Regions from separate parts of the Pontibacter deserti genome, predicted to be linked through region 4. Evidence: riboswitches for the same ligand, from Rfam matches in the RefSeq annotation. Region 4 holds a riboswitch; each other region holds the start of a gene.
What was found. Region 4 has a riboswitch for S-adenosylmethionine ahead of MJ612_RS01420 (Na+/H+ antiporter NhaC family protein). Riboswitches for the same ligand answer to the same signal wherever they lie in the genome.
Positions count from the first base shown of each region.

Region 1: linked by a shared signal. The riboswitch ahead of MJ612_RS08825 (O-acetylhomoserine aminocarboxypropyltransferase/cysteine synthase family protein) and the one ahead of MJ612_RS01420 (Na+/H+ antiporter NhaC family protein) in region 4 are both predicted to bind S-adenosylmethionine.
Region 2: linked by a shared signal. The riboswitch ahead of metH (methionine synthase) and the one ahead of MJ612_RS01420 (Na+/H+ antiporter NhaC family protein) in region 4 are both predicted to bind S-adenosylmethionine.
Region 3: linked by a shared signal. The riboswitch ahead of MJ612_RS06445 (ATP-grasp domain-containing protein) and the one ahead of MJ612_RS01420 (Na+/H+ antiporter NhaC family protein) in region 4 are both predicted to bind S-adenosylmethionine.

Region 1 covers NZ_JALPRS010000001.1:2,033,297-2,040,799, forward strand. Annotated here, with positions in the region: gene MJ612_RS08810 (hypothetical protein) at 1-246, opposite strand, end outside; gene MJ612_RS08815 (homoserine dehydrogenase) at 455-1,705, opposite strand; gene metX (homoserine O-acetyltransferase MetX) at 1,686-2,750, opposite strand; gene MJ612_RS08825 (O-acetylhomoserine aminocarboxypropyltransferase/cysteine synthase family protein) at 2,759-4,087, opposite strand; SAM riboswitch class I at 4,362-4,468, opposite strand; gene MJ612_RS08830 (SDR family oxidoreductase) at 4,733-6,199, shown strand; gene MJ612_RS08835 (phosphoribosylaminoimidazolesuccinocarboxamide synthase) at 6,400-7,347, shown strand; gene MJ612_RS08840 (STAS domain-containing protein) at 7,402-7,503, shown strand, end outside.
Region 2 covers NZ_JALPRS010000003.1:83,211-90,713, reverse strand. Annotated here, with positions in the region: gene MJ612_RS15245 (ribonucleoside-diphosphate reductase subunit alpha) at 1-1,454, opposite strand, end outside; gene MJ612_RS15240 (ribonucleoside-diphosphate reductase small subunit) at 1,805-2,764, opposite strand; gene rplU (50S ribosomal protein L21) at 3,406-3,714, shown strand; gene rpmA (50S ribosomal protein L27) at 3,779-4,048, shown strand; SAM riboswitch class I at 4,316-4,425, shown strand; gene metH (methionine synthase) at 4,498-7,503, shown strand, end outside.
Region 3 covers NZ_JALPRS010000001.1:1,489,259-1,496,761, reverse strand. Annotated here, with positions in the region: gene MJ612_RS06460 (ferritin-like domain-containing protein) at 1-2, opposite strand, end outside; gene MJ612_RS06455 (Sec-independent protein translocase subunit TatA/TatB) at 188-427, opposite strand; gene MJ612_RS06450 (FAD/NAD(P)-binding protein) at 633-2,042, opposite strand; SAM riboswitch class I at 2,397-2,499, shown strand; gene MJ612_RS06445 (ATP-grasp domain-containing protein) at 2,862-3,845, shown strand; gene MJ612_RS06440 (LLM class flavin-dependent oxidoreductase) at 3,848-4,867, shown strand; gene MJ612_RS06435 (APC family permease) at 5,199-6,965, shown strand; gene xth (exodeoxyribonuclease III) at 7,258-7,503, shown strand, end outside.
Region 4 covers NZ_JALPRS010000001.1:333,724-341,226, forward strand. Annotated here, with positions in the region: gene MJ612_RS01405 (sugar MFS transporter) at 1-1,073, opposite strand, end outside; gene MJ612_RS01410 (cyanophycinase) at 1,249-2,094, opposite strand; gene MJ612_RS01415 (DUF72 domain-containing protein) at 2,209-2,955, opposite strand; SAM riboswitch class I at 3,158-3,262, shown strand; gene MJ612_RS01420 (Na+/H+ antiporter NhaC family protein) at 3,513-4,862, shown strand; gene MJ612_RS01425 (hypothetical protein) at 4,950-5,399, opposite strand; gene MJ612_RS01430 (hypothetical protein) at 5,411-6,448, opposite strand; gene MJ612_RS01435 (PAS domain-containing protein) at 7,002-7,503, shown strand, end outside.

The DNA.
Region 1 (7,503 bases), 1.7 Mb from region 4:
GCCTGCCACAAAACCATATCTTGTAATTACCTGCTCGCGCTGCGCCTGTGTCAGGTTCTCGTCGAAAGCCACCACTACACGGCTCGTATTTATGGTTCCAAGGTTTCGGAGTTTAGCGCCAGAGAAGTAACTATAGTTGGTACAGCCACCGGCTGCTTTCAGGGGGTTCAGGAGTTTCGGATCAAAGCGAACATTCCGTATCGGGGATACATTATCCTGCCTGCAGCCGGCTAATGTAAAGATCATTATTATAGTTATAATACAGGGTAAAAACGTTTTCATAGTCATGGCTCATAAAGTGTTCGTAACTACTTATTGTACGTACACTTACAACTAATAGCCATTGTTTACCACTACTATTTAGTATACTTATTCAACTCTAAACCCTCTATATAATACAATAAAAACAGCTTCTCTGGAGTTGCATTAAAATATCAATTCGAAAACACACAAATCAGCTATAAACAACTGCTTCTGTATTGCAATTTTTCAGTGCAATATTATGAGCCTGTGCAGGAGTGATTTCAGCCATAAATATGCGTTCTGCAGCCAAATAAGCAGATAAGCTTTTCAGCGTTTCGCTTTCTATACTTGCTGTATAATATGCTACCCCTTCTGATTCTGATATTTTATTAAGCTCTATAAAGTCAGCTGCCGGTAACACTAAACTGGAAGGACATCTCAGATACAAGTTGATTTTATATTCTTTGCTTAATGCAATGGCTCTGGTATCTGCTTTAGGATATACATAGCGATACCCTGACAATGCTGCCGATACATCTGCCCATACCGCAGAACCTGTAGGATGGCTGCCGGCTCCCCGTCCTTTTAAAAACTGTTCTCCTGCAAAAACAGGTGCTATAGTTACGCCATTTGTTTCATTGGTCACTCTATAAAGTTCACTCTGTTCAGAAACCAAAGCGGGCAGCACCCGAACATATAATTGATCGCCAGAATCTACCACAGCGGTTGCTACTAACCTTATTCTGGCACCTATACGCTCAGCAAATTTCAGGTCATGTTCTGTAATGGAATCAATCCCAAACCGCAGCACCTGCTCCGGCTTAACGCTTACCCCGAAAGCGTGCGCTATTATCAGGCAAAGTTTGTTTACCGAATCAAAACCTCCTACATCCAGTGCTGGGTCAGCCTCTGCAAAACCAAGCTCCTGTGCCTGCTGCAAAGCACAGGTATAACTCAATCCTTCGGCTTCCATTTTAGAAAGTATAAAATTGGAAGAACCATTCAGAATTCCGCTGACCTGCTGTAATGGCTCCGAACTATAGTAGCTCTCCAGTATTCGGATGATAGGGATACTGCCTCCTACCGCTGCTTCGTATAATAAAGTGCCTTTATACTTCTGTTGTAGTTCAAGTAGTTCGGGCAAGTGTGTGGCCAGCATCTTTTTATTTGCCGAAACTATAGTTTTACCTGCCTGCAGTGCCTGTTTTACTATACCATAAGCATCCTCAGCATCGCTTATCAGTTCCGCAAGTATAGTTATACTTTCATCCTGCAACAGCTCCTGCGGGTTATAGGTAAAAGCTGAAGATGGCAGACTACGCAGCTTCTCTTTGTCCTTCACGCAAATCTTTGCTACTTCTATACCTGCCGCTTCAATGGTTTGCAGTACATCGTAAAGGCCTTGCCCTACGCACCCGAACCCGAATATCCCGAGCCTGATGTCAGACGGTTTGTTTTTCATAGTAGTATGGTTGGTTTACAGTTTCAGATTTATAAAACTTGCGGATAGCCTCCGTCAGTTGTTCCGTTTCCACTAAAAAGCCATCATGGCCATAGTTGGAGTGCAGCAACGCAAATGCAGAACCTGGCACTTGTTGATTCAGGAATTGTTGCTCTTCCACCGGAAATAGCAGATCGGTATTTACCCCTACAAACAGTGCTTTAGCTTTCAGATGAAGTAGTGCCTTCTCCACTCCGCCCCTGCCACGCCCAATGTTATGTGAGTCCATAGCCTTTGTTAGCAACCAGTAAGTATAGGCATTAAAGCGTTTAGCCAGTTTATCGCCCTGGTATACCTGGTAACTGGAGGCTCTGTAGTTATCGGTAATGCTATTGCCGGGCTCCTGCTGCGAAAGGTTGTAACTTATGTAGTGCCGATAAGAAAGCATCGCGATGGACCTGGCTGTTTTCAACCCTTCCCTGCCTGCTGTTTCACTATTACTAGCCCAGGTCGGGTCCTGACGGATGGCCATCCGCTGGCTTTCGTTAAAGGCTATTCCCCAGGCGGAATGACGCGCATTAGATGCCACATGGACCAACCTTGCAAAAACATCCGGCTTCTGCAACGCCCATTCCAATGCCTGTTGCCCACCCAACGACCCGCCTATGAGCGTGTGCACCTGCTCCAGTTCCAGTTCCTGCCGCAGCAGGTCAAAAGCACCTATTATATCACGGTTTGTGAGCTGCGGAAAACTATGGAAGTAAGGTTTAAGCGTGTTCGGGTTGATAGAGAGAGGTCCCGTCGATCCATAACATCCGCCCAGCATGTTTGCACAAACTATAAACCATTCTTCAGGATCGTATAGCTTACCTTCTCCAAAAAGGCCGCCCCACCAATCAGTAACTTCAGCGTTGCCGGTAAGAGCATGGCACACCCACACCACATTATTACGCTGCAGGTTTAACTGGCCGTAGGTAGTATAAGCAAGCTGGAAGCCGGGCAACGAGAACCCCGACTCCAGTTTAAACTCCTGCTGATAATGAAAAGTATGTTGTTGTGTGGACATATGAATTTCTAGTTAAGCACAGGTTCTGGCACTGCATTTTTTACAGCAGCAAAGGCCAGTTCAAAATCTGCTTTAATGTCTTCTATGTGCTCAATGCCAATTGAAACGCGAAGCAAGGTTGGCTCAACGCCTGCACTTAATTGCTCTGCATCCGAGAGTTGCTGGTGGGTTGTAGATGCCGGGTGAATGATCAAAGTTTTAGCATCGCCTACGTTTGCCAGGTGGCTCACCAGTTGCAGGTTATTTACAAAAGTTTCTGCCTGCTTTTTATCCCCCTTCAGTTTAAAGGATAGTACACCGCCAAAACCGCGCTTCAGGTATTTCTTAGCCAACTCATGGTACTTGCTGGATTTCAGACCCGGGTAGTTTACACTTTCCACCAGGTCGTGCTGCTCCAGCCACTCTGCCAGTGCCTGTGCATTCTGCACTGTTCTTTCTACCCTTAGCGAAAGTGTTTCCAGGCCTTGCAACAACTGAAAAGAGTTAAACGGACTAATTGCCGGCCCAAAATCGCGTAAGCCTTCTACCCTTGCCCTGATAGAAAAAGCGATGTTACCAAACGGACCATCCGTACCAAATACTTCCCAGAAGTTGAGGCCATGGTACCCTGCTGATGGTTCTGAGAATTGCGGGAATTTACCGTTGCCCCAGTTAAAGTTTCCGCCATCTACAATCACGCCACCTATACTTGTACCGTGCCCGCCTATCCATTTGGTAGCCGACTCTACTACCACATTGGCTCCGTGCTCCAGTGGCCTGAATAAGTAACCGCCTGCTCCAAATGTATTATCCACCACCAGCGGTATATCATACTTTCTGGCAAGTGCAGCTATACTTTCAAAGTCCGGAATATTGAAGCGTGGGTTACCAATTGTTTCCAGGTAAATGGCTTTCGTATTTTCATCTATCAGCTTTTCATAGCTTTCCACTTCATCATTCTCTGCGAAACGGGCATCTATGCCTAAGCGCTTAAAAGAAACCTTGAACTGGTTATAGCTACCACCATACAGGAAACTGGTACTCACAAAATTATCCCCTGCTTGCAGAATATTGGTAAGTGCAATAAACTGGGCTGCCTGCCCTGAAGCAACTGCCACAGCGGCCACACCACCCTCCAGAGCTGCAACGCGATTCTCGAAAACATCGGTGGTAGGGTTCATAATGCGGGTGTAAATGTTGCCAAATTCTTTCAGGGCAAACAGGTTGGCACCATGGGCAGCATCTTTAAAAGCGTAAGAGGTTGTTTGATAGATAGGCACTGCTCTGGAACGTGTTGTTGGATCGATTTCCTGGCCTGCATGTAATTGTAATGTTTCGAAACGATGTGTAGTAGACATAGTGGTTCTGATTAAAATGTATAAAATGAGTTGAGTTGCGAAATGCAAAAAAGATGTGCGGATGCAGCAGAGGGAACTACAGGTATTTACCTGCAGAAGTCTGCCGGACACACTTGTTCAGGAAGCTAAAAGATTAGCAACAGCAGCAACAACAGGTCGGCATGCACATGATGGACCTGAAGGCAAATAAATGAGATGCTCCGTGTAGTTTGGCTACCGGATAAAATACAAAACTGTGCTGTGTTGGCTTGATTCCCTTTTTCATGTTACTATCAATTTATATTCATCCGAATTTCCGGATTCAGGAATTAGCACCTTTACCATAGGGGTTAGGTTGCTAGCGCTTCACAGAGCCTGTCTCTCCACGCTTCTTTATAAATCAACAACCGTAAGGGTTAATTGACTTGATGATGCAAACTTAGACTACCTTTACTCAAAAAACAAAATAACGGATATGTTTTTTATAAAAATATTTTTCTAACTTAAACATTTAAACCTGTAAACCAACATCTTACATCCAAAAGCATAAGTATAAAATAAAAGCACAACCCGGTTATAGTTACTAATACATAACAAGAAAATGACCTGAACATAGCCGAAAGTTTTCTGTTGCTAAGTCGGGATATACAACCAGAACTTGCTCACATGAAGATACTTTTAACAGGTGCGAACGGCTATATTGGCAGAAGAATTTTACCTGTGCTTGTGGAGCAACAGCATGAGGTGATAAGTATGGTGCGCGACCCCCGTCGCTTCGAACTGCAGGATTCACTTAAAGATAAAGTACAAATTTTTAAAGGCGACCTGCTGCAACCAGATACCCTGGAAGCTTTACCTAAAGACATAGATGCAGCCTACTATCTGGTGCACTCGATGGGTGCCTGGGGAGATGACTTTGAACAAGCAGAACAAACTTCTGCCGAAAATTTTGTTACCTATCTTAATCAAACATCTGCTGAGCAGGTCATTTACCTGAGCGGAATTTCCAATGCTGCACATCTTTCAAAGCACCTGGCCTCCCGCAGGCATGTAGAAGATATACTAGACCTGGCAAAAGCAAATTTAACCGTACTTCGTGCCTCCATTATCATAGGCTCGGGTAGCGCATCGTTCGAGATAATCCGTGACCTGGTAGAAAAATTACCCGTGATGATTACACCCCACTGGCTTAACTCCCGTTGCCAGCCTATTGCCATCCGGGACGTGATCTATTACCTGACTGCTGCATTAGGCAACCCTGCCTGTTATGAAAAACGGCTAGAGATTGGCGGCCCGGATATACTTACCTATAAACAAATGCTGGAGAAGCTGGCAGAAGTGCGCCACTTAAAACGCTTTATTTTTACTGTTCCCGTCCTCACTCCCAGGTTATCGTCTTACTGGCTATACTTTGTTACCAGCACCAGCTTTGCTATTGCCCGCAGTTTAGTGGAGAGCCTCCGGAACGACACCATCGTACAGGATAACCGCATACAGGAAATCATACCGCATCAGAACCTGCCCTACCAGAAAGCGCTACAACTGGCTTATGCCAAAATTGAGCAGAACATGGTGATCAGCAGTTGGAAAGATGCCTTGGTAAGTGGCACGATGCAGCTTAATTATATGGATTTTGTACAAATACCTGAGCACGGTTTACTTACTGATAAACAACGTATTAAAATTGAACAGGATCCTGCAGTTGTATTGGAGAATATTTGGCGTATAGGTGGTGAGCGGGGCTGGTATAAAACAGATTTTTTATGGGAAATACGTGGCTTTCTGGATAAGATGGCTGGCGGTGTAGGCCTTAAACGGGGCCGTAGACACGCAACAGAAATAAGGGTCGGCGATAGTATTGACTTCTGGCGCATATTGGTTGCAGATCGCCCTAAAAAGCGTTTGTTGTTATATGCAGAAATGAAAGTACCCGGCGAGGCATGGCTGCAATTCAGAATAATTAATGAAAAAGATGGTTACTACCTGGAGCAGTTAGCAGCTTTTCGCCCTGATGGGTTGCTGGGCAGGTTGTATTGGTTTGCTATGCTTCCCTTTCATTATATCATCTTCAGAGGTATGGCCAGTAACATTGCACATTTTTCTCCGGCACCTAAAGCACCCGCCAAAGCATAGAAAGTTACAAATACATCGAAAAATACAAACTATAGGGTTTATAATATAAAACTTTACCTATACTTGCGAGTATACAAGCCCAAGTCTTTCAACCCATTTTTTTCGTGAAGACTACTACTTCTACAGTAGAAGTAAAGACGTAAAATTTTCGCCCTTTAAAAATAAAGCTAACTTTGCTCTCCGACATACCTAACGAACTAATGGAGGCCATTAAAGAAACTAACTTCTCCTTTGCCGGTCAGACCGGTTTTTACAGGGGCAAAGTTCGCGACGTTTATTATTTCGATGACCGGTTAGCTATAGTTGCTACGGATCGTATCTCTGCTTTTGATGTGGTACTGCCACGTGCCATACCTTACAAAGGGCAGGTACTGAACCAGATCGCCAGCCTTAACCTCAAAGCTACTTCCGATATACTTCCGAACTGGGTACTTTCTACTCCTGATCCTAATGTAACCATTGGGTTGCGTTGTGAGCCATTTAAAGTAGAGATGGTGATACGAGGCTACCTGGCAGGACATGCCTGGCGCGAGTATAAAGCCGGAAAGCGCACCCTCTGCGGTGTTACATTACCGGAGGGCTTAAAAGAGAACGATAAACTTCCGCAGCCAATTATTACCCCGACCACGAAAGCTGACGAAGGCCACGACGAAGACATTTCTAGAGAAGAAATTCTGTCGAAAGGTATTGTAAGTGAGGAAGATTACTTAAATTTAGAACGTTATACACAAGCACTTTTTGCACGTGGCACCGAGCTAGCTGCGCAACGCGGATTAATTCTGGTTGATACCAAGTATGAGTTTGGTAAACAAAATGGCCAGATATTTCTTATTGATGAAATCCATACGCCAGACTCGTCTCGTTACTTTTACAGCAAAGGCTACGAAGAGCGACAGCAGAACGGCGAGCCGCAGAAGCAACTATCAAAAGAATTTGTTCGCCAGTGGCTGATCGAGAATGGATTTCAGGGGCAGGAAGGACAAACAGTTCCGGAAATGACGGATGAAGTTGTTGAAAATATCTCAAAGCGCTATATAGAGCTATTTGAGGTATTTACGGGGCATTCCTTTGTAAAAAGTGACTATAATCAGGCACTACAGCGCATTGCGCAGAGTGTGGAACAAAACATTTTTAGCTTAAAAGATTAGATTTTTTAATGTATATTTTGGTACATTCGCATTTAAATCCATATTGGTAGATCTATGAAGTACACGATTGATAAGAAAGAGAACTATACTATAATCACGATAGATGAGAAGAAGCTGGATACTTCAATAGCTCCAGATCTTAAGTCTGAGTTTGTG
Region 2 (7,503 bases), on a different contig from region 4:
TCAATTACCTTGTTCAGGTTAAGCGTAACGTGGTAAGTTACATCAAACAGCTTCTGGTGGTCGAATACTTTATGGTTGCCGTTATCTTTCACGTAACGCGGCAGGGCCAGCGATGCAAGGTTACAAACAGCTACTTCGTTCTCGTCGGTGTACTCCATAATTTCGGTGCACAGGTTCGAGCTTTTTATAGTTCCCAGGTTCTGCTGGTTACTCTTGCTGTTAGCGGCATCTTTATACAGCATGTATGGGGTACCGGTTTCTATCTGCGACTCCAGTATATGGAACCATAGGTCCTGTGCTTTTACCGTTTTGCGGGCACGGCCTTCACGCTCATACTTCTCGTACAGGCGCTCAAAGTCTTTACCCCAACACTCGGCAAGGCCAGGTGCTTCGTTCGGGCAGAACAGGCTCCAGTCACCGTTTTCTTCCACACGCTTCATAAACAGGTCTGGTGTCCAAAGGGCATAGAATAAATCTCTGGCACGGTTCTCTTCTTTACCGTGGTTCTTCTTCAGTTCCAGGAAATCAAAGATATCGGCATGCCAAGGCTCCAGGTAAATAGCGAAAGCACCTTTGCGCTTACCACCGCCCTGGTCTACGTAGCGGGCCGTATCATTAAACACCTTCAGCATCGGGATGATACCGTTGGATGTACCGTTTGTACCTTTTATGTAAGAACCTGTTGCACGGATGTTATGAATGCTCAGACCAATACCGCCGGCACTTTGTGAGATCTGCGCACACTGCTTCAGGGTATCGTAAATACCTGGTATGCTGTCGTCCTTCATGGCCAGCAGGAAGCACGAAGAAAGCTGAGGCTTAGGTGTACCGGCGTTAAATAAGGTAGGCGTAGCATGTGTAAACCACTTCTCCGACATCAGGTTGTATGTCTCGATAGCAGCTTCAATGTCATCTTTGTGTATACCAACGGCCACACGCATCAGCATGTGCTGCGGGCGCTCTACAATCTTACCATCTAAACGCAGTAGGTAAGAGCGTTCCAGTGTTTTATAGCCGAAGTAGTCGTAGTTATAGTCGCGGTCGTAAATGATTGTAGAGTCAAGTGTAGCGGCGTGCTTACGGATGATCTCATACACATCTTTCGCCAGCAGCGATGCATTCTCTCCGGTTTTAGGGTCGGTGTAAGTATACAGGCGCTTCATGGTGTTGGAGAACGACTTGCTGGTAACCTTGTGCAGGTTAGAGATAGCAATACGTGCTGCCAGTACCGCGTAATCCGGGTGCTTGGTAGTAAGCGATGCCGCTGTTTCAGCAGCCAAGTTGTCCAGCTCAACAGTGGTTACGCCATCATAAATACCATCAATTACTTTCTTGGCAACTTCAATCGGCGATACATAATCAGCATGTAAGCCATAGCACAGCTTCTCGATGCGTGCAGTGATCTTGTCGAATTTAACGGATTCGCGGCGACCGTCTCTTTTAACAACTAACATAGTGTATACAATTAGCGGGATTAAAAAGCCCGGGTTCTTAACAGATATATTTCAGGAAGCTTCTGCCAAAGCAGTAAGCCGAATTTTTAAAGTATAAGATACTGCCAGCTAATACGCGGTGTGGTATAAGCCGTTGTAGTACAATAGATTATAGGTAAAGCCAAATGCTTTTACTATATAGTGGGGATGAGATTCCCCTTTGATGGCCCAGGGCCAGCTTAGGTACCGGTACAGGTTTGCAGTTTAGTTTATACTTCAGCCACTGTCCGGTAAGGTATGTAAGAGTATTTAAGCGGCTTCCGGAGTTTTGATTTCCTTTGCCACTTAAATATAGTTAGTTTCTGATATTATTAAAAGTCTTCGTCCAGCGAAAAAACATTTTTGTCTTTGTCGCCTAGTACACCTGCTTTCTGGTATTCGCCTACACGTTTCTCGAAGAAGTTGGTCTTGCCCTGCAGCGAGATCATTTCCATAAAGTCGAATGGGTTAGCAGCATTGTAGATCTTGCTGTAGCCAAGTGCTACTAGTAGTCTGTCAGCCACAAACTCAATGTACTGGCTCATCAGTTTTGCATTCATACCGATCAGGTCAACCGGCAGCGCATCTGTCACAAATTCCTGCTCTATACTTACTGCATCCCTGATAATAGTATGGATTCGCTCTTCAGAAAGCTTGTTCTGCAGCATAGAGTAAAGCAGGCAGGCAAAATCGCAATGCAAACCTTCGTCTCTGGAGATAAGCTCATTAGAGAAGGTCAGGCCTGGCATTAAGCCACGCTTTTTCAACCAGAAAATAGAGCAGAAAGAACCGGAGAAGAAAATACCCTCTACAGCTGCAAAGGCAACCAGTCTTTCAACAAAGTTCTCGCTGTTGATCCACTTGAGTGCCCACTCGCCTTTTTTCTTTACACATGGCACGGTCTCCAGCGCATTGAAGAGATAATCCTTTTCAGACTGCTTCTTTATATAAGTGTCGATCAGGAGCGAGTATGTTTCGGAGTGAATATTCTCCATCATGATCTGGAAACCATAGAAACAACGCGCTTCCGGTAGCTGTACTTCCTGCATAAAGTTTATCGCCAGGTTCTCATTCACGATGCCATCTGATGCGGCAAAGAATGCAAGCACGTGGCTGATAAAGTGACGCTCGCCATCGTTCAGGTTTTCCCAGTCTTTCAGGTCCTGGCTAAGGTCGATCTCTTCTGCAGTCCAAAAGCTGGCTTCAGCCTTTTTATACATCTGCCATACCTCATCATGCTGAATCGGAAACAGTACAAAGCGGTTTGGGTTTTCTTGTAATATTGGCTCCATAAGCTACTAAATGTTTTATTGGTTGAAGGGGTAAGCTAATCAGCTTAGAAAACACCCCATGTTTACTTTTGTTTTTGACGGGTTCCCGGCAGGTACCTGGTAGTATCGTGACTTCAAATATAGAGAATTGAACTTGAAAGTAGGGGGTAAAGTTGTTCAATTTATGCACAAATAATTAAGTGGTTGTAGGTGTGATTGTTATGCTGAAATTAACACCGTTATACACATGATGTATATGTCATATTAGATAGTTAATATATTGTAAATTATATATTAAATAATTGTTAAGTGCAATGAAATGCCGGCTTATAGTGTTTAAACATGCTGTTTTGCCATATATGAAGAGCGAGAGTACAAAAAGAAGTGTAGGTTTCTGGTTTTAATCTATGTGCTTTGCGCACCTGTAAATTTGTTTTGTGGAAAAGGTGAAAAACCTGTTTTGCTTGTAACTACCTAGTTTGTTTGTTGTTATGGCAGTTTTTAACAGGTGCAAAAAAAATGTCACGTGTATATCAACATGGTTATCCACAATGCCTGAAAGTGCTGTTGAAATCTGCGAACATTTTAAGTTATAAGTGTTTGCAAATTAAAATTAAGCACCGTACTTTTGCAGACTAAATTTTAAACATACATTGAAGCTGATGTACGCAATTGTAGAAATCGCAGGTCAACAGACCAAAGTAGAGAGCGGTAAGTTCATCTACGCTAACAAGCTTTCCGGCAATGAAGGTGACGCCGTTGAGTTCGCCAATGTTCTTCTTACAGATGATAACGGAACCATTACCTTAGGTGCTCCATTCGTAAGCGGTGTTAAAGTGGTTGGTAAAATCCTTGGCAACGTTAGAGGCGAGAAAATCCGTGTTTTCAAGAAGAAGAGAAGAAAAGGGTATAGAAAGTCGAGAGGTTATCGTTCTGACTATACTAAAGTTCTGATCGAGAGCATTGGATAAGCAGTAAGAGGAAATTTATCGTAGAACCATTTCGGGCTAAGGCCTGATTAAATAGTAAAACAAAATGGCACACAAAAAAGGAGCTGGTAGTTCTAACAACGGTCGTGAGTCGCACTCAAAACGACTTGGTGTTAAGATTTATGGTGGCCAGGACATTATCGCTGGTAACATCATTGTAAGACAAAGAGGTACTGCACACCACCCAGGTAAGAACGTGGGTATGGGTAAAGACCACACTTTGTTCGCACTTATTGATGGCAAAGTAGAATTTAAGAAAAGCGTTAAGAACCGTTCTTACGTTTCTGTAATTCCTAACGTAGTAGCAGAAGCTTAATACGAACCTTTGCAGATTTAAAAAGGGATGTCGAAAGGCATCCCTTTTTTTATTTTGTTTAAATGTAAAATGTAGAAACTTAGCGTTTTACTGATCGTATACTAAACTAAGAAGAGTAATTAATCGGAAACGACCAAACTCTTTTAGGAAAAGGACACTTAATGTGTCCTTTTCTGTTTTGAAGCACATCAGTTGTATTAGTGATTATAGTTATATTCTAATGCAACAAAAATTCGCGTTTTGCGGATAAGTGTATTAACTTGCAACTTCTTATCAAGAAAGACTGAGGGATAGGGCCCTATGACGTCTTAGCAACCTTGTACAAGCCTGGTGCTAATTCCCTTCCCAGCTATACTTTAGCCGGGAAAAGATAAGATAGTATATCCTGCCTTAGGGTGTCCTTCTTGATAAGACAATGCAGAAGACTTACGAGAAGAAAGACACCAGCCATGACCAAAACACATCCGATCTACCAGCAGCTTAAAGAGCGCGTACTTGTGCTTGATGGCGCCATGGGCACCATGATCCAGCGTTACCAGCTACAGGAAGCTGATTTCCGCGGCGAGCGCTTTAAAGATCACCCCTCCGACCTGAAAGGAAACAACGACCTGCTTTCTATTACTAGGCCCGATATCATCAAGACCATCCATACAGAGTACCTAGAGGCTGGTGCCGATATTATCGAGACCAATACGTTCAGCGGAACAAGTATAGCCATGGCCGACTATCACCTGGAGCACCTGGTGTATGAGCTTAACTATGAATCTGCGAAGATAGCCCGTGAAGCTGCAGATGAGATACAAGCCAAGAATCCTTCGCACAAACGCTTTGTAGCTGGTGCCATTGGCCCGACTAACCGTACGGCTTCGCTTTCTCCGGATGTAAACAACCCTGGTTACCGTGCCATTACCTTTGATCAATTGGTTGAGGCATACTATGAGCAGGTGCGTGGTTTGGTAGATGGTGGTTCTGATCTGCTGCTGGTAGAAACCGTTTTTGATACGTTAAACTGTAAGGCTGCCCTTTTTGCGATACAGCAATTTGTAAATGATGGCGGCAAAGAACTGCCGATCATGGTTTCCGGAACTATAACCGATGCCAGCGGCCGTACCTTGTCTGGACAGACTGTAGAAGCCTTCTATAACTCCATCTCACATGCACCTATACTTAGCGTGGGCTTTAACTGTGCATTAGGTGCTCGTCAGCTGAAAACACACATCCAGGAGTTATCAAGAATATCAGACTGTTACATCAGCGCTTACCCGAATGCCGGTTTGCCAAATGCATTTGGCGGCTACGACGAAACAGCCCAGCAAATGGGGGCAATTGTAGAAGAATACCTGAAAGAGGGATTAGTAAATATACTAGGTGGTTGTTGTGGCACTACGCCAGTACATACCAAAGTAATTGCAGACTTGGTGCGAAAGTATAAACCGCACACTCCCACTCCGGTAGCTCCACTCCCACGCTACAGCGGCCTCGAGCCCCTTACCATTACCCCCGAAAGCCTTTTTGTGAATGTCGGTGAACGTACCAATGTTACTGGCTCCAAGATGTTTGCACGCCTTATAGTTAACGGACAGTTTGAAGAAGCTTTGGCAGTTGCCCGTCAGCAGGTAGAAGGTGGCGCACAAATCATAGACGTGAACATGGACGAAGGTATGCTCGATTCGGAGCAGGCCATGACCAACTTCCTGAACCTGATCGCTTCCGAACCTGACATTGCCAAACTGCCTATCATGATCGACTCTTCGAAATGGAGCGTGATAGAAGCCGGGTTGAAATGTGTGCAGGGCAAATCTATCGTTAACTCTATCAGCTTAAAAGAAGGAGAAGAAGCCTTTAAGAAATTAGCTCGTAAAGTACGCCAGTATGGTGCCGCTGTAGTGGTGATGGCATTTGACGAACAGGGACAGGCCGATACGTTGGAGCGCAGAAAAGAGATCTGCGAACGCTCTTACCGCATACTGGTAGACGAAGTTGGCTTCCCGCCACAGGACATTATTTTTGACCCGAACATCCTGGCGATTGCCACAGGTATAGAAGAGCATAACAACTATGCGGTAGATTATATCGAGGTTGTAAAATGGATAAAAGCGAACCTGCCGCATGCCCTGGTAAGCGGTGGTGTAAGTAATTTGTCGTTCTCGTTCCGGGGCAATGATATTGTGCGTGAAGCGATGCACACCGTATTTCTATACTATGCCGTGCAGGCAGGTATGGACATGGGTATTGTGAATGCGGGTATGCTGGGTGTGTACAGTGAAATACCAACCGAGCTGCGCGACCTGATCGAAGATGTGATCTTTAACCGCCACCCGGATGCCACTGAAAAGCTGGTTACTTACGCGGAAACTATAAAAGGCAAAGGCAAGACAGCCGCCGGAGCCGATAATGCCTGGCGCGATGCCCCTGTGGAAGAGCGCCTGAAGCATGCCTTGGTAAAAGGTATAGTTGACTACATAGAAGAAGACACCGAAGTCGCTCGTCAGCAGGCAACCAAAACGCTGGATGTGATTGAAGGGCCGCTGATGGCAGGTATGACCGTTGTTGGTGATTTATTTGGTGCTGGTAAAATGTTCCTGCCGCAGGTAGTAAAGAGTGCACGTGTAATGAAAAAGTCGGTGGCGTACCTGTTGCCGTTTATGGAGCAGGAGAAGCTGGCTTCCGATACGTCTAAATCAACCGCAGGTACTATACTTATGGCTACTGTGAAGGGCGACGTGCACGACATCGGCAAGAACATTGTGGGCGTAGTGCTGGCCTGTAACAACTACGAAGTAATAGACCTGGGCGTGATGGTGCAGCTGGATAAGATTTTGTCCGAAGCTGAAGCGCACAAGGTAGATATCCTTGGTTTGAGTGGACTTATCACACCTTCATTGGATGAAATGGTATACGTAGCGCAGGAAATGGAACGCCGCGGCATGAAGATTCCTTTGTTAATTGGTGGAGCTACAACTTCAAGAGTACACACTGCCGTGAAAATTGCACCGCAGTATAGTGGCCCCGTAGTACACGTGCATGATGCCTCCAGAAGTGTAACCGTAGTGAGCAGCCTGTTGGGCAGTGAGCGTGAAGCTTACATAGCCGAGATTAAAGCAGAGTATGAGAAATTGCGTGAAGACCACCTAGGCCGAACCAAAGACCGTGCTTTTGCAAGTATAGAAGAAGCCCGCGCCAACAAGTATAAAGTAGACTGGAATACAACGAAACCTGTTAAACCAAGCTTTATCGGCAACAAAACATACACCAATTACCCGCTTTCGGAGATCGTGCCATACATCGACTGGACACCTTTCTTCCATACCTGGGAGCTGAAGCGGCAATACCCGAAAATCCTGACAGATCCGGATTTGGGCACAGAAGCAACCAAACTGTTTAACGATGCGCAGGCAATGCTGCAGGAGATTGTGGATAAGCAATTACTGGAAGCCCGTGCTGTAGTTGGTTTC
Region 3 (7,503 bases), 1.2 Mb from region 4:
ATAATTTTAAAACATATTGTAAACTGGTTTTGAACTGCCACTGATAAAGCCCTTATCCGGTAGCATTGCAAGACCTACGACACCGGTAATAGAACCGGATTTAGGCAAGCGAAAAAAAGATATTACCGGGGCTATTTCAGAAGTATAAAAGCAACAAAGCCCACTATACATAGTGGGCTTTGTTGCATTAAGCTCTTAGCCTGGTTTCCGACTCTCTTGCTGGAGGGGTATGATCAGAAACTGAGTTTTCGAAATCTTCTTTAATATCTTTGGAGGCATCTTTAAATTCCCGGATACCACGTCCGAGACCTTTTGCCAGTTCAGGGATGCGTTTAGCACCAAAAAATAGAAGTATAGCCAGTACGATCAACACTACTTCTGTGCCTCCGAGTCCGCCTAGAAATAATAAAATGTTGGTTAGTTGCATAGTCTCACAGTTTAAATGGACAATACAAACGGGGCAGACCTGCAACCGGATTTACCGGGGTAACTATTTCTTTATAAATAAGCGGATTAAAAGCTAACTATAAATATAAATACCGCTTGATAGCACATTTCCTGAAGCCGAGATAAAGGCTGCTATACAATACATTAGCTTCAGGAGCTGTACCCGGGAAGAGCAACCAGAGTAGCTATGCTTCCGAAAGCTGCGTAAGTGGCGATGGCAGTATTACATTTGCCAGTTCCTTTGCCTGTTCTCTTATCTCCCGCAAAGCAGTTGATTCATAAAGAGTAGCTTTTCGGGGCGGTCCTAAAGTATAAAGTCCATCTATGGGTGTTCCTTGTTCACCTATTAGCGTGCCATCAGGAGCTGTTTCTAAGCCCAGCTTTAATTGATCCGGTTTTATAAGGCCTTCCTCAAGCAGTTGCTGAACCAATGGCATCTGAATCTTAGTGAAGTCGGATTGAGGACCGGTACAATTGATTACCCGGCTCACTTTTATTTGAGAGGTAGCAGTATACTTTCTTTTTTTAAGGGTGATACAGGCATGTTCCCCTTCATCCACCATGTTTAGGATAGTAGCAGCGATCACTTCTAACTGCCCTTGTTGTTGTAAACCGTTTATCAGAGTTGCTGAACTGGCAGGCATGCGGTGGCGATGTGTTTCCCAGTAAGGTCGTACATGACGGAGAAACCGCTTTTTCTCAGTTAATGGTAAAGCCTGCCAGATAGCAGGTATATCAGGACGCATGGCATCCAGTACGCTTCTCCAGGTATAGCCTTGTTCTTCTGCTTTCTTTATCTCCTTCCTGAAAAAACGGAATAATGCTATTACAGACAAGTCTGAATGAATGGGAAGGTTCAGCTTATGATAAGAAGGCGTATATACATCAAATGGCTGAGGCAGTAGTCCGTGACGAGAGATAACATAAATTTTCCCTTTATGGCCCTGTGCTTTAAGACTACCAACTAAGTCTACCATTGTCAGGCTGGAACCAATCAGTAATAAGGAGGCATCAACAGGCAAATCTGCCAGCCCTTTTGCAGCCCAGGGAGAAGCAACATATTTACTGCTTTGATAAAATGCAGCATCAGGTATGGGGAGCTGGGCTGGTGGAAAGTTGCCGAGAGCCAACACCACTTTATCTGCTTTTATAGATTCATGATCACGAAAATCTACCTGGAAGCAATTGGCCTTCCTCTTTACTGAAATAGCCTCGTCATATACTTCTACAAAGTTTATACTTGGGTGGGCCTTCATTTTTGCTTCCTGCAACCGGGCTTTAAGGTAGTCCCCGAAAATAAAACGAGGTATAAAGTCATCTTTACTGACAGGGTGCTTTAAATGCTTTTCATAACGATGCTGTTGTGCTTCGAGCCAATAGAAAAAATCGAGAGGATGTTCCGGAAACAGACTCATAGCCGAAGCAGGAACATTTAAAGGTTGAAACGTTAATTGGCTGGAATAGGCAATTCCGCGGTTCATCCTATACCTGTCCTGGTCTATCAGGTTAATGGTGGTGTTACATGTAGCGTTGTGAAGCAGGTGAATAGCCGTTAATGTGCCGCTTAAGCCTCCTCCGATAATTGCAATAGCCATAGGTGCTATAACTTAAGTAAACTGAAACTTTGATTAATCAGACAAACAAAACCTATGCTGGTAGCCTGTGCAATAGTTTAGTATAGTAAGAGAGCAGAAGTTTAACCTGTACCAGGTAACTCAATAATATCTGGTATTACGCCAGTTAACCTGTATGGTTTGTTGTCCGAACAGCTTGTTGAGAGACTGAAATACTGCTGAACACATCATAAAGCAACCACAGGTTTAAAGTATAACAGGGATAAATGGCAGTAGTTTAACCGATGTACGTACATTTTTTTGCTGAAATATTTGCAATTCCAAAATTCTGCATGCAGCTTTGCAGTGTAAAGTCAATATACCTACACAGTATTTGATTTATAAAGAAGAAGGGAGAGAACAGGCTCTATGAACTTCTAGCAACCAGTTATCAAACCAGGTGCTAATTCCTGCCTAAAAAATTTAGGGGATATAAATTATCAATCATGAAAATCACAACAAATAACCTTATCGGTTCTTTATTGCAGAAAAGCACTTTATCTTCTTTCGGTTTATCTCTTCCGAATACTATTTCTACTTGTTGTTGCTGCTGTTGTTGCTAAACCAGCTGCGCATTCTGTTGCCTATACTTTCTTTTAGGTAAACTATAACACATTACGTACGCAGCCGCCAGGCATATTAACCTTTTGCGCTTAAAGCAAATAAGGCGAAGGTTTGCTTTGTCTAAAGCTTTCAGTACCTGAAGGACTTGTTTTTGCCTGCCTCCCTTACATTCAAAAGCTCTGCCTTTGCAGGTGAGCTATACCTATACTTTCAATTTTAATTTTTACAGAGAATCTTATGTCAACTTTATCATCTGAAAAACCATTTGCAATTTTCCATGAACACCAGGAGTGGTTCCGTCCTTTATTTAATGAATTGGATGTCCGCGGCATTGCATACACACGCCTGAACGCAGCAGAACATACCTATGACCTGGCATCAGCGGAGCAGAACTATAGCCTTTTCTTTAACCGCATGAGCCCCTCTGCTTACCTGCGTAACAACGAGCAGGGCATATTCTATACACTTAATCTGCTTGCTCATTTAGAGGCTAAAGGTGTAACCGTGATCAACGGCTATAAAGCTTTCCAATATGAAACTTCCAAGGCGCTGCAGTTATCGTTGCTGGAAAGACTCGGACTTCCTTATCCTAAATCCCGTGTCATTAACCATGCCTCGCAGGCAGTTAAAGCTACAGAAGGATTGCGTTACCCAATCGTTGTAAAAGCGAACATTGGCGGAAGCGGTGCTGGCATTATACGTTTCAATTCTCCGGAAGAGCTGGCATTAGCTGTTGCCTCTGGCCAGGTAGAACTAGGTATAGACCATACCGCACTGGTACAGGAATTTATACCTGCGCGTGGCGGCCATATAAATCGTGTGGAGACCTTAGGCGGCAAATACCTGTATGCTATTAAAGTTTATACTTCAGGAGAAAGCTTTAACCTGTGTCCTGCAGACATTTGCCAGACTACCAACGGTAAAGAACTGGTAAGAAACGCCTGCGCTATTGATGCACCTAAGAACGGTATGAGAGTGGAAGGATTTACACCACCACAGGGAGTGATAGATGCTATTGAGCGCATTGTGCAGGAATCAGGTATAGATGTTGGCGGTATAGAATATACCATCGACGACCGTGACGGACAGATTTACTATTATGATATAAATGCCCTTTCGAACTTTGTGGCTGATGCTGTTAACGTGATCGGGTTTAATCCGCATGCTAAGCTGGTAGACTTTTTAGAGGCAAAAGCACAATTAAAGAGAGAGGAGGTATAGGCATGGAATTCGGATATTGGTTACCGGTTTTCGGCGGCTGGCTGCGCAACGTGGAAGAGGAAAGCATGGCCCCGGACTGGGACTATGTAAAAAAGCTGGCACAACGCAGCGAAGACTGGGGCTATAGTCTTTCTCTTATCGCTGAGTTGTTCCTGAACGATATTAAAGGAGAGCAGGCTCCCTCTCTTGAGGCATGGTCTACGGCTGCGGCACTGGCGGCAGTTACCGAAAAACTGGAGATAATGGTGGCTGTGCGCCCTACGTTCCATAACCCGGCTATACTTGCCAAACAAGCTGCCAACATTGCCCGGATCAGTGGCGACAGGCTTTCGTTAAATGTGGTGTCGTCGTGGTGGAAGGATGAAGCAACTAAGTATGGCCTTCACTTTGAAGAGCATGATGACCGCTATGCCCGCACAAAAGAGTGGCTGGATATTGTAACCAATGTATGGGAGCAGGATCATTTCTCTTACCAGGGTAAATACTATCAGGTAGAGAACAATGTGTTACAGCCAAAGCCAAAGAAAAAGCCATTTATATATGCCGGAGGTGAGTCGGAAGCGGCCAAGACCCTGATAAGCACGCAATGCGATGGTTATGTAATGCATGGCGATTCTCCTGAGCTGATAGGCAAGCGCATTGAGGATATGAAACGCCGACGCGATGCCCTAGGGTTACCACCTATGAAGTTTGGTGTGGCAGCTTATAGTATAGTTCGCGACTCAGACCAGGAAGTGAAAAAGGAATTTGATCGCATTACCAATGTAAAGGAATCTGCAGCCGGGTTTAAAAACCTGGAGCAGTGGGTATCAGGCACGCAACTGGAGCGCCAGCTTACCCTGCAGGATTATTCTGTTTCAAACAGGGGACTACGTTCCGGGCTGGTAGGTACGCCAGCCCAGGTGCAGGACCGCATCGCCGAATTTGAGGCTGTTGGTGTAGACTTTTTCCTGTTACAATGCAGCCCTCAGATCGAAGAAATGGAGCGCTTCTCTGAATCTATCATAAATGTTATTGCCTAAACTTATCATCTGAGCTAAGCAAGGAAACCGAACAAGATTATACTTATAGTTTAACCCTGCTCAAACCTTTCCTTTGCTGACGCACCTGAACAAACCTTTACTAATCTATACTACCTTCCCCTGCCGCTTAACCTACGGCAGGGATTTTTATTTAAACCTACCTGATGTAGCTAACCCATTCTTCGATCATAGTAAGGCTATACCTTAAACTCCGTACCTGAAGCAGATCGTGCTGCTGTTGATACCCTAGTTAAAATGTGAGCAAGTACAGTATGCTCAACATCTTTCTGATAGAAGCTCGTATACTGCATATAACTCTTGAAAATGATTTATGAATGAGGTTTCTACTGCTTCAGCAACAACGGTACAGCACCCTAAATTAAAAGAACTGGCTGCTACAGCCATTTGCGGAAACGATATCACGTCTTCCTGTTTATATGTTTCGGCGCTGGCTATTATTTATGCAGGGCAGTATGCATGGGTGGCACTGCTGATGGTAGGTGGGGTTCTCTATTTATTCCGGAGTATCTATGGTGAAGTAGTGGGAGCTTTGCCGCTAAACGGCGGAGCTTACAATGCATTACTAAACACAACCAGCAAAAGCACAGCCTCGCTGGCTGCCTGCCTTACTCTGCTTTCCTATATGGCCACCGCTGTTATTTCGGCAAGTGAGGCCATGCATTATGTGCACCACCTTTGGGAAGGGCTACCTATTATTTATGCTACTATTGCTTTGCTAGCGCTTTTTATGGGGCTAACCATAATGGGTATCGGCGAATCTTCTATAGTGGCCATCATTATCTTCATCACGCATATTTCCACCTTAACCCTGTTATTGATAGTCGGGTTTTTCTTCCTTTTTACACATGGTTTTGATACGCTTACTCTTAATTACAGCCAGCCTTTGGAAGGGAGTATCTGGAGGGCCTTGTTCTTCGGTTTCGCGGCTGCCATGCTGGGTATATCCGGGTTTGAGAGCTCGGCTAACTTTGTGGAGGAACAGGAGCAGGGCGTATTCCCTAAAACCTTGCGTAATATGTGGCTGGCAGTTACCATCTTTAATCCTTTAACTGCTTTTCTGGCCATTGCCATACTGCCATTACCTGCTGTAAAAGAAAACCAGACTGCTTTATTGGCTTATATGGGTGAGGTAGCAGGCGGAGATTGGTTAGCTGTTCTGGTATCTATAAACGCTGCCATGGTACTGAGTGGCGCGGTGCTTACTTCCTATGTCGGGGTTACAGGCTTGGTGCAGCGCATGACACTTGACCGCTGCCTGCCACAGTTCCTGTTGACCACAAATAAGAAAGGTTCGGCTTACCTCATCATGATCAGTTTCTTTCTGCTGTGCGTGTCTATACTTCTTATTACAGCTGGCGATATTGGAGCCCTGGCGGGGGTGTACACCATTTCTTTCCTTGCTGTAATGGCATTTTTTGGTATTGGTAATGTTCTGCTCAAGTTTCGCAGAAATCGTCTTCCGCGTCCGGTTCGTGCATCTGGGTTGGTGCTGTTTATTGCTATTTCTGCTGTATTAATGGCCCTAGTAGGTAACGCTATTCTAAACCCGGCTTATGTATGGGTGTTCCTGAAGTATTTTATACCTACTGTGTCGCTGGTGCTTATCATGTTGTTCCGTATAGAGCTGCTCATCTTTTTTGCTTTTCTGGTACGACAGATAGAGCAGCCACTTAAAAAGATCATACCTTTTAAATCCTATACTATAAAACGCCTTATCCATACCATAAGGTCTCAGCAGTTTGTCTTCTTTACAAAAGGAGATAATATAGCCAATATTAACAAGGTGATGCGCTACATTGTTGAAAATGAGCATACTAACCGGATTAAAATTGTTAACGTGCTGAAGGAAGGAGAAGAGCCACCTAAAAGATTGATGCATGAAGTAGAAGTGTTGGATCTGGCCTATCCCGAACTAGTAGTAGATTTTGTCATCATCAGGGGGCATTTCGGTCCGGACCTTATTCAGCAACTGTCAGAAAAGTGGGGCATACCAAAGAATTTTATGTTCATTGGCTCGCCCGGTGATCGGTTCCCCTATGGTTTGCAGGAACTAGGTGGAGTGAGGTTAGTTATTTAAGTTAGTTGTACTATTATAATCAGTCTCTTTTCTAACAGAAAAATCAGGTTTTGAAAAAAATGAGTTTTTGTTTACTACAGGTAATTGATTTTCAAGTATAGCCAGCACAGTCTGTATCACAGGTAACAGTTCTTTCTACTACTTTCATATAAGGTGCACCCTGATACCTGTACAGCGTTAGCAAACAACAAGCCTGAAAGAGATGATTTCTTAATTTATAGCACTAACTGATGTTGTTAAGCGCTGCATACATATAAGCCCCTTTAGTAATATAAGACAACTGCTGACAACTATGAGAATAGCGACCTATAATGTGAATGGTATAAATGCTCGGCTACCTGTCTTACTCCGGTGGTTACAAGAAAAAAAGCCGGATGTGGTATGCTTGCAGGAGCTGAAGGCACCTCAGGAAAAATTTCCGATACAAGTTATTCAGGAAGCTGGTTATAACGCTATCTGGCACGGGCAGAAGAGCTGGAATGGTGTTGCTATACTTACCCACAGTTTGGAGCCGGTAGAAATACGTCATGCATTGCCA
Region 4 (7,503 bases):
CAGATAGCAGGCCACATCAGCGAGTTAGCCAGGCCCAGCAAAGCTATAAACAGCACCGAAATGTAACCATCAGTAAGTATGGCAGCAATAGAAAATAGCACGCCCAGCACCGCTGAGATCTTTAAGGCCACATCCTGCTTCAGGTATTTAGGTATGGTTATAATGCCGATAAAGTAACCCACCAGCATAGCGCCTAAGGTAAAGGAAGAAAAGAATTTAGCAGTAGATAACTCAATACCCTGCTCAGTGCCATAGTTGATGATCGTGTCGCCGGCCATAACTTCTACACCCACATACAGGAAAATAGCCAGTACACCCAGCACCAGGTTCGGGAACTGTAGCACACTTGTTTTACCGGTATTGGCAGTAGCTACGGTCTCGTCTTCCGCGTCAGTATCGATCTCAGGTAAAGATGAAATCAGTACAAGTATAGCCAGTATTACCAGCGATACCGCCACAAAAATATAAGGCGTAATTACACGATGAGCCAGTGCATCCAGCTCCTGTGCTTTCTGCTGCAGGCTCATAGTATCGAGCTGTTTTACAAGGGCATCAGCATCCAGAAAAAGTATGGCACCAAGCGCCAGGGGTGCCAGTATACCACCTATTTTATTACATATACCCATCACACTGATGCGCTTTGCAGCACTATCAGCCGGGCCAAGTATAGTTATGTAAGGGTTAGAAGCGGTCTGTAGTAAAGCAAGTCCGGTTCCCTGCACAAACAACCCCAGCAGGAATATTTCATAAGTTCGGTTAAGTGCGGCAGGTATAAAAATCAGGGCACCCACAGCCATAACGGCCAATCCGGTAGCCATACCTTTTTTGAAGCCGGTCGCCTTTAGCACCCACGCTGACGGAATAGCCATCACGAAGTAAGAAATAAAAAACGCGAAGGTAACGAAGTAGGCCTCGAAGTTGGTAAGCTCACAAGCCAGACGCAGGTAAGGGATCAGTACCGAGTTTAGCCAGGTAACAGAGCCAAAAATAAAGAACAGGGCGCCGATTATCAGGATAGCACGGGAATCGTTACGCGTTGCCTGAGACATCATAGGTTCAGTTTTAACAGACATAAAAAGTGTAGATAAATCTGTTCAAGATAATCTAATTTTTTAATAACTCCTTTGTTTGCAGTACCTGAACTATAAAAAATATGTGCGATAGCAGCCTAGCTATAATTTGTTTGTGCCGCAGGTAGAAGGCCTATACTTTGCGGCAGGTTGTGTAGCAGGTGTTATAGTTAGTGATTTACATGAATTCACCAGATGGGATATGATAGGAGCGGCCTTTAGGCAACACGTGCATGATCAGGTTCTCAACACAAAGGGCTTGTCCTTTTTCTATACTGTTATAGTTGTTCTCCTCCAGTTTCCGCCCATCAATTACAACTACCAACCCTGAGCCTATAGTTTCGATGCAGTTGTTTTCAGTTATCATAATACCTGTGTCTTCGCCAAGCCCAATACCAATGTGGGTAGGGTGGCCGGCAATAGCTTCGATAAGGCGAGGTATGCGACGGCGGTTTACAAAATGTGTATCAATGATAACATGGTCCAGTATACCCAAGCCTGGAGCTAATTCCACGGTACCTTTAATGAGCGGGTCAGTCTGCAGAGAACCACTTATCATGATCCGGGATAAAGCCATGGCACCGGCACTGGTTCCTGAGATAAGAAATTTATCTTCCTGCTGGTAGCGTGTTTTCAGGATATGGAGTGCTTCTGAGTTCTCAAAAATCGGGATGATCCGACACTGATCACCTCCGGTAAACATAACCGCATCTGCTTTCCGTAGCCGTTCCAAAAAGTCTGGTCGCTTAGTATCTTCAGGTTGCTGAATGGGCAAAACACCTACGTTGTCGCACCCAAGTAGTAAGAAAGCATCTGTATAGATCTGGCCTGCCGCTTCCGGGGTTATGGTTGCTGAAGTCACTACTTCGATGCGGGTGCCCAAGCCATGCAGTTCATCGTGTATGCGTTTTAGAATCCCTTCATCTACAGCATTTTGATGGTGAACTATACCTTCTGATACCGATTCATTGCCTTTCTTTTCGTTGCCACCTATGGCTACTATTTTTCCTTTGGGTACCTCCATAACCTGCAGTTGTTTAAGTATAAATCTATCAGAAGCAGCATGACTAACGCGTTATACTTTATACGTTAGATGAAGCTTTTACCCAAAGGTTACGATGTTTGGAATACCCAGCCATTACAGGTTCAGGATCATGTCGTTTAGTTTGCGGGCATCGAGTACAGCATTACCTAAAATGGTGTTGTTAAAGAAAACCCATACCTGCTTTTCATCCTCCAGCCACTCTTTCACCATATAGGCATAACGTTCCAGTTTATCATCGGAATAAGCAGAGGAGTACATTTTCTCGTCGCCGTGCAGGCGTAGGTAGGCAATGTTGGTAGTTGTTACCTCAGTACCCGGAAAGCGTTTGCCTGCGCTGGCAATTACAGTGGTAATGTCATAGTCTCGCAGCAGGTCCAGCGACTCATCAGTAAACCACGATACATGGCGGGCTTCCAAAGCAAAAGCCTGATCCGGGTATTTATCGCGGAGCAACCTGTAAAACGATTCTGCTGTTGGCCTATGGAAACGGAAGCTGCCCGCGATCTGCACCAGTACCGGGCCAAGGCGATCACCCATTAAACTATAGCTGGCCATAAATTTGTCCAGCGGGGCCTCAGCATCTGTAAACTTGCGTTTATGGGTTATTTCCTGGTTTAACTTTGGTGCAAATTTGAAGTAGGACGGAGTAGTAGCCAGCCATTTCTCCACAGTTTTAGCCATCGTGAAATGATAAAAGCTGCTGTTTATCTCGGTTGAATTGAAATGGGTAGCATAGTAGGATAGCCGTTCCGCGGATTTCAGCTCTGGAGGGTATAGTACTTCCAGCCAGCGATAGCTCCATCCCGATGTGCCCATGTATAAGTTTGGTATATGTTCCATAGTATAGCGCAAGGTGTTGCAGCTACCTACGTTTGGAAAACCGGGCAGTTAAAAGTATAGCTTACTTAATTTAATGAGAAGCAAACGTTAGAATATGTATGTGATTTTAATTCAGTTGTTTAGGCTTGCTGTTGAGATGTTTTTACTATCTGGGTTTGCATTATTAAAAGCTTGGGCCTTACCTTTGCAGCATCTTTATCAAGATTTATAAAGAAGAGGGGAGAGAGCAGGCTCCGCGAACCTCTAGCAACCAGCAAAACAAATTGAAATGGTGCTAACTCCTGCCCAGTTTTGGGATATATAAATTAGTAGCATGTTAGCAAAATCAACAAAAACAGCCTTTTATTTACCAGCATCATTCTTTAAAGTAGCACCTGCCACTTCATGTTGCTGCTGTTGCTGTTGCTGTTAATCCATATCTTTTTCTTGCTTAAGCTGCACATACCAAACCGGTAGCAGCTGCACTTTATACTTTCAATTCATTTTAATTTTTATTTCCAGGCCTGTTGTTACCGGAGTTACTCTGGGCAGCTAAAGGTATTATTTCTTCAGTTTTTATGGATCAGATCAAAAAGACAGGTGGAACAGCTCTCGTTCCATTTTTGGTGTTTGTTGTATTATTTCTTGGCGCCGGTTTAGCGTTAGACGACTTTTATGCTTTGCCTTCGCCGGTGGCGGTAGTGTGCGGTATTATCGCTGCATTTATACTTTTAAAAGGAAGTATAAATGCTAAAGTTGATGCCTTTATAAAAGGATGCGGCGATTCACAGATCATCACAATGTGTGTAATTTATTTGTTAGCCGGTGCATTTGCAGCTGTTTCTGAAGCAATAGGTGGCGTAGATGCCACAGTAAATCTCGGGTTAACTTACATTCCGGTGCAGTACCTTGCCTTAGGTGTGTTTTTACTGGCTTCTTTTTTATCTACTGCTACCGGTACGTCGGTTGGGGCTATAGTGGCCTTAGGGCCTATAGTTGTGGGGCTGGCCGAACAAAGTGGCTCTCCGCTACCAATTATGTTAGGTGCTTTGCTGGGCGGAGCCATGTTTGGTGATAACCTTTCTTTTATCTCAGATACCACCATTGCTGCTACCCAGACCCAGGATTGCGACATGAAAGATAAATTCAGGGTGAACCTGCTGATTGCCGGGCCTGCCGCTTTTGTAACAATTGGTCTTTTACTTTTTGCAGGATTACAGACTACTGCTGCGCAGGAGGTATTGCCTGTAGCAAAGGAAATTGATTTTCTGAAAATAGCACCTTATTTACTTGTGCTGTTCCTGGCAGTATATGGCATAAATGTATTTGTGGTATTGGTGTTAGGTATACTTGCTTCAGGTGTAGTAGGTATAGCCGGCGGTGATCTGGATGTGTTGCTGTTCAGTAAGAAAGTTTATGAAGGCTTTACCAGCATGACCGAAATATTTCTGCTTTCGATGCTTACAGGTGGACTGGCAGAAATGGTAAGACAGGCTGGGGGTATTCAGTTTCTATTGAACAACGCCAACAAGATGATTAATGGCTATCGCTCTGCACAACTGGGAATAGGTCTGTTAGTGAGCGGCGTGAACAGTGCTATTGCTAACAACACAGTATCCATAGTTGTAACCGGGCCGGTTGCAAAAGAGATCAGCCAGCGGTATGCTATCAAAAGACTGAAAACAGCTGCTATCATTGATATCTTTGCCTGCATTGTGCAGGGATTGCTTCCTTACGGCGCACAAATACTGATCATGCTTAATTTTACTGGTGGTAAGGTTCAATTTCTGGATGTGCTGCCTTATGCGTGGTATCTGTACCTGTTGCTTTTATTTACTTTGCTGGCCATTTATACCCCTTTTGTAGACAGGTTCTTACTTAAAAAAGAGGTTAATAAATTACAGGCAAGGGAAACTGTTGCTAATTAGACGTGAGTCGAGAACAACCTTGTTAATAAAAAAGAGCCGCTTAACTACGTGTTAAGCGGCTCTTTTTAGTCTGTAGCTATCAGCTGATTAACGTACCTGAAACAACCACTCCAAGGCTTCTTCTGTAGTTGTGAAAACTTCCAGCTGTGTGTTTCTTTCAAATGGCAATTGCTCCAGCATCGCATAAATTCGTGTCGAATCCATCAATGAAAGACTTTCCAGGGTACTCAGGCGTGCAAACTTTTTAAGCGCAACCTTAGGCAGTAGTGGTGCTACATGCTCCAATATCCAGTTCTGGTCCGCGAACTCAATGTAATGTATAGCCCGTGAATCACTTAACCAGTACTCATATTTGTTTTCAACGGTAAGCTCTGCTGCCTTCAAAAAGCTTTTTCGAAACTCTTCGCTCTTAGGGTGCTGTGTCCATTTTACAAAAATATACTTTGCACGATCATCAGCTTCAATCTTTACATATTCGTCCTGGTATATAGTGCATAGTTGCAAGGCAACAGCATTATAGGTTTCTCCTTCTTGCATATTATTTTTTATTACTCATTATCTGTTGTAAGTAGCCAGCCTGTTGCTTCTGCCTCCGATAAAAAAAGCTGAGACGAAAAAGCCAGGTTTGCTTTCTTCATCCGGGCATCTATCGCCTCGCTGGTCATTTGTTGTATGGCATCTGCCGAGTTTATGATAGCCAGTTTCTGAAGGTTACTTTTGGATAATACAGCCACCGAGTTTGAAACAAACCACGTTTGGTCTGCCAAAGTTAATATTCCTCTGCGATGGTTGTTTATCAGCAACAACTCTATCTTGTTTTCCAGCAGGGCACGAACTGCTTTTAAAATTCCATACCTGTATTCTCTGCTCGACGCAATTCTCAGCCACCTGAGCACTAACAACTTTTTATTCAGATCAATTACAATCTCCATAAAGTCTGTGCGGCAAACGGTTGTGTTTGTAGCTTCTTCTTTGGCCTCATCCTGCACCTCCGCAGTAGCAGTTACTTCAGATGCCGCTAAACTACGTAGTATTTTATGGTTGCAATCCACAGGAATCCAGATGCTGTCTCTGGAGCAGATGTTTTCTGACTGTTGAGGAAGGAGCCATTTCTTCCCTTCTTCGGTACTATAAAAAACCTTCACTTGGTAAGGCAATTTTATACCTTCCTCTTCAATAGATTTATGTACCCGGAACTGTTGTTCATCTCCTGAAAGTACTCTGGCACTTCGTACTAAGGTAGTATTCAAAAGTGCTTTCTGTAAAAAGTCAGATGTGCTTTTCTGATCAACTAGAGTCGGGTTACCAAACTTAGTAAAATCGATCAGAATGTACTTTATTTTTAGTAGTGCAATACAAATACCTACAAACCGAATATGATGTCGGTATTCCAGACTGCTTACTGGTTGTTGCCATGCCGCCTCAAGGTATTTAAGAGAAGGGCAATAGCTTATTTTAAGAGCATCTGCATCTGTGCCGCATGCTGTTTTGTTGTTTTCTTTTACATAGCACAATTTGCCCATTGATTGATTTACCGGGGTTTCATTTCTGGTTACTTTTCCTGAATAAGATGTTGGATACTGCATTACAAAATACTCCTGCTTCCAGACATTCCGAAAGCTAAAATTAAATGGTTTTACTATCTATAAATCAATTAATTAACCGGATACGGTCTTATTAACTAACTATAAACGCTACAGGTTCAATTGTTTTATTTGTTCTTGCAATAGTTATATAGGTGGTAAGTTCTGAAAACTATAAATTAACAGTAAGTGCATGCAGAAACCATACATTATACTTCATAAAGCCATTATGTTTCTCATCAAACTCCTGAAATTCGGAGAAGCAAAATCTGAAATTCTATGAATTGTTAAAAAGCAAAAAGTCAGTCAATTGGAAGCCTGGTTTTAGAATGATCAACTGTTTCTTAAAACTGTTCTTGGAGAGAAGAAAAGTTGTCTATTATTTTTGTAAAATGGTTCAACGCGGGGCTAAAATAATTTCTAAAACGATATAGGCTGGCACTATTTTTAGCAATAGCATGTTAAGAGGCTTCTATGCTTCTATTTTATACCAGTTTTTTTGAACTGTAATTCCTTTAAACAGGAATGCCTAAACTAACTCTAAAGCCACCCGCCTATGAAGGATCTTCAAAAATCTCTCTCTACAACAGGTGATGTCAGCAAAAGGAACAATATACCTTCTGTTGAACTACAAGAAATGATTGGAGTATTGCTCCCCTTTAAGAAGACCTTCGAAGCACAATCAGGTCTGAGCCTTTTACTTTCCCCGGACCTGACCATACTGGCTATTACAGATTCTTTACTCAAAGAAATTTACAGATCGCGCAGGGAAATAGTAGGTGGCTATTTGTTCGATGTTTTCCCCGATAACCCTGATGCACCGCAAGCTTCTGCTACAAGCAACATGAAAGCTTCTATGGAAAAGGTGCTGGCAACGGGTTTACCACATAAAATAGATTTTCAGCAATACGACATTCGTGATCCTGAAAACCCGGCTTCGTTTATAGAGCGTTACTGGAGTACAATTACTATTCCTATTCTAAATGATGATGGAAGTACAGCCTATATTCTGCACGAAACGGTTAATATCACAGAAGAAGTAAAGGCTAAGCAACAGC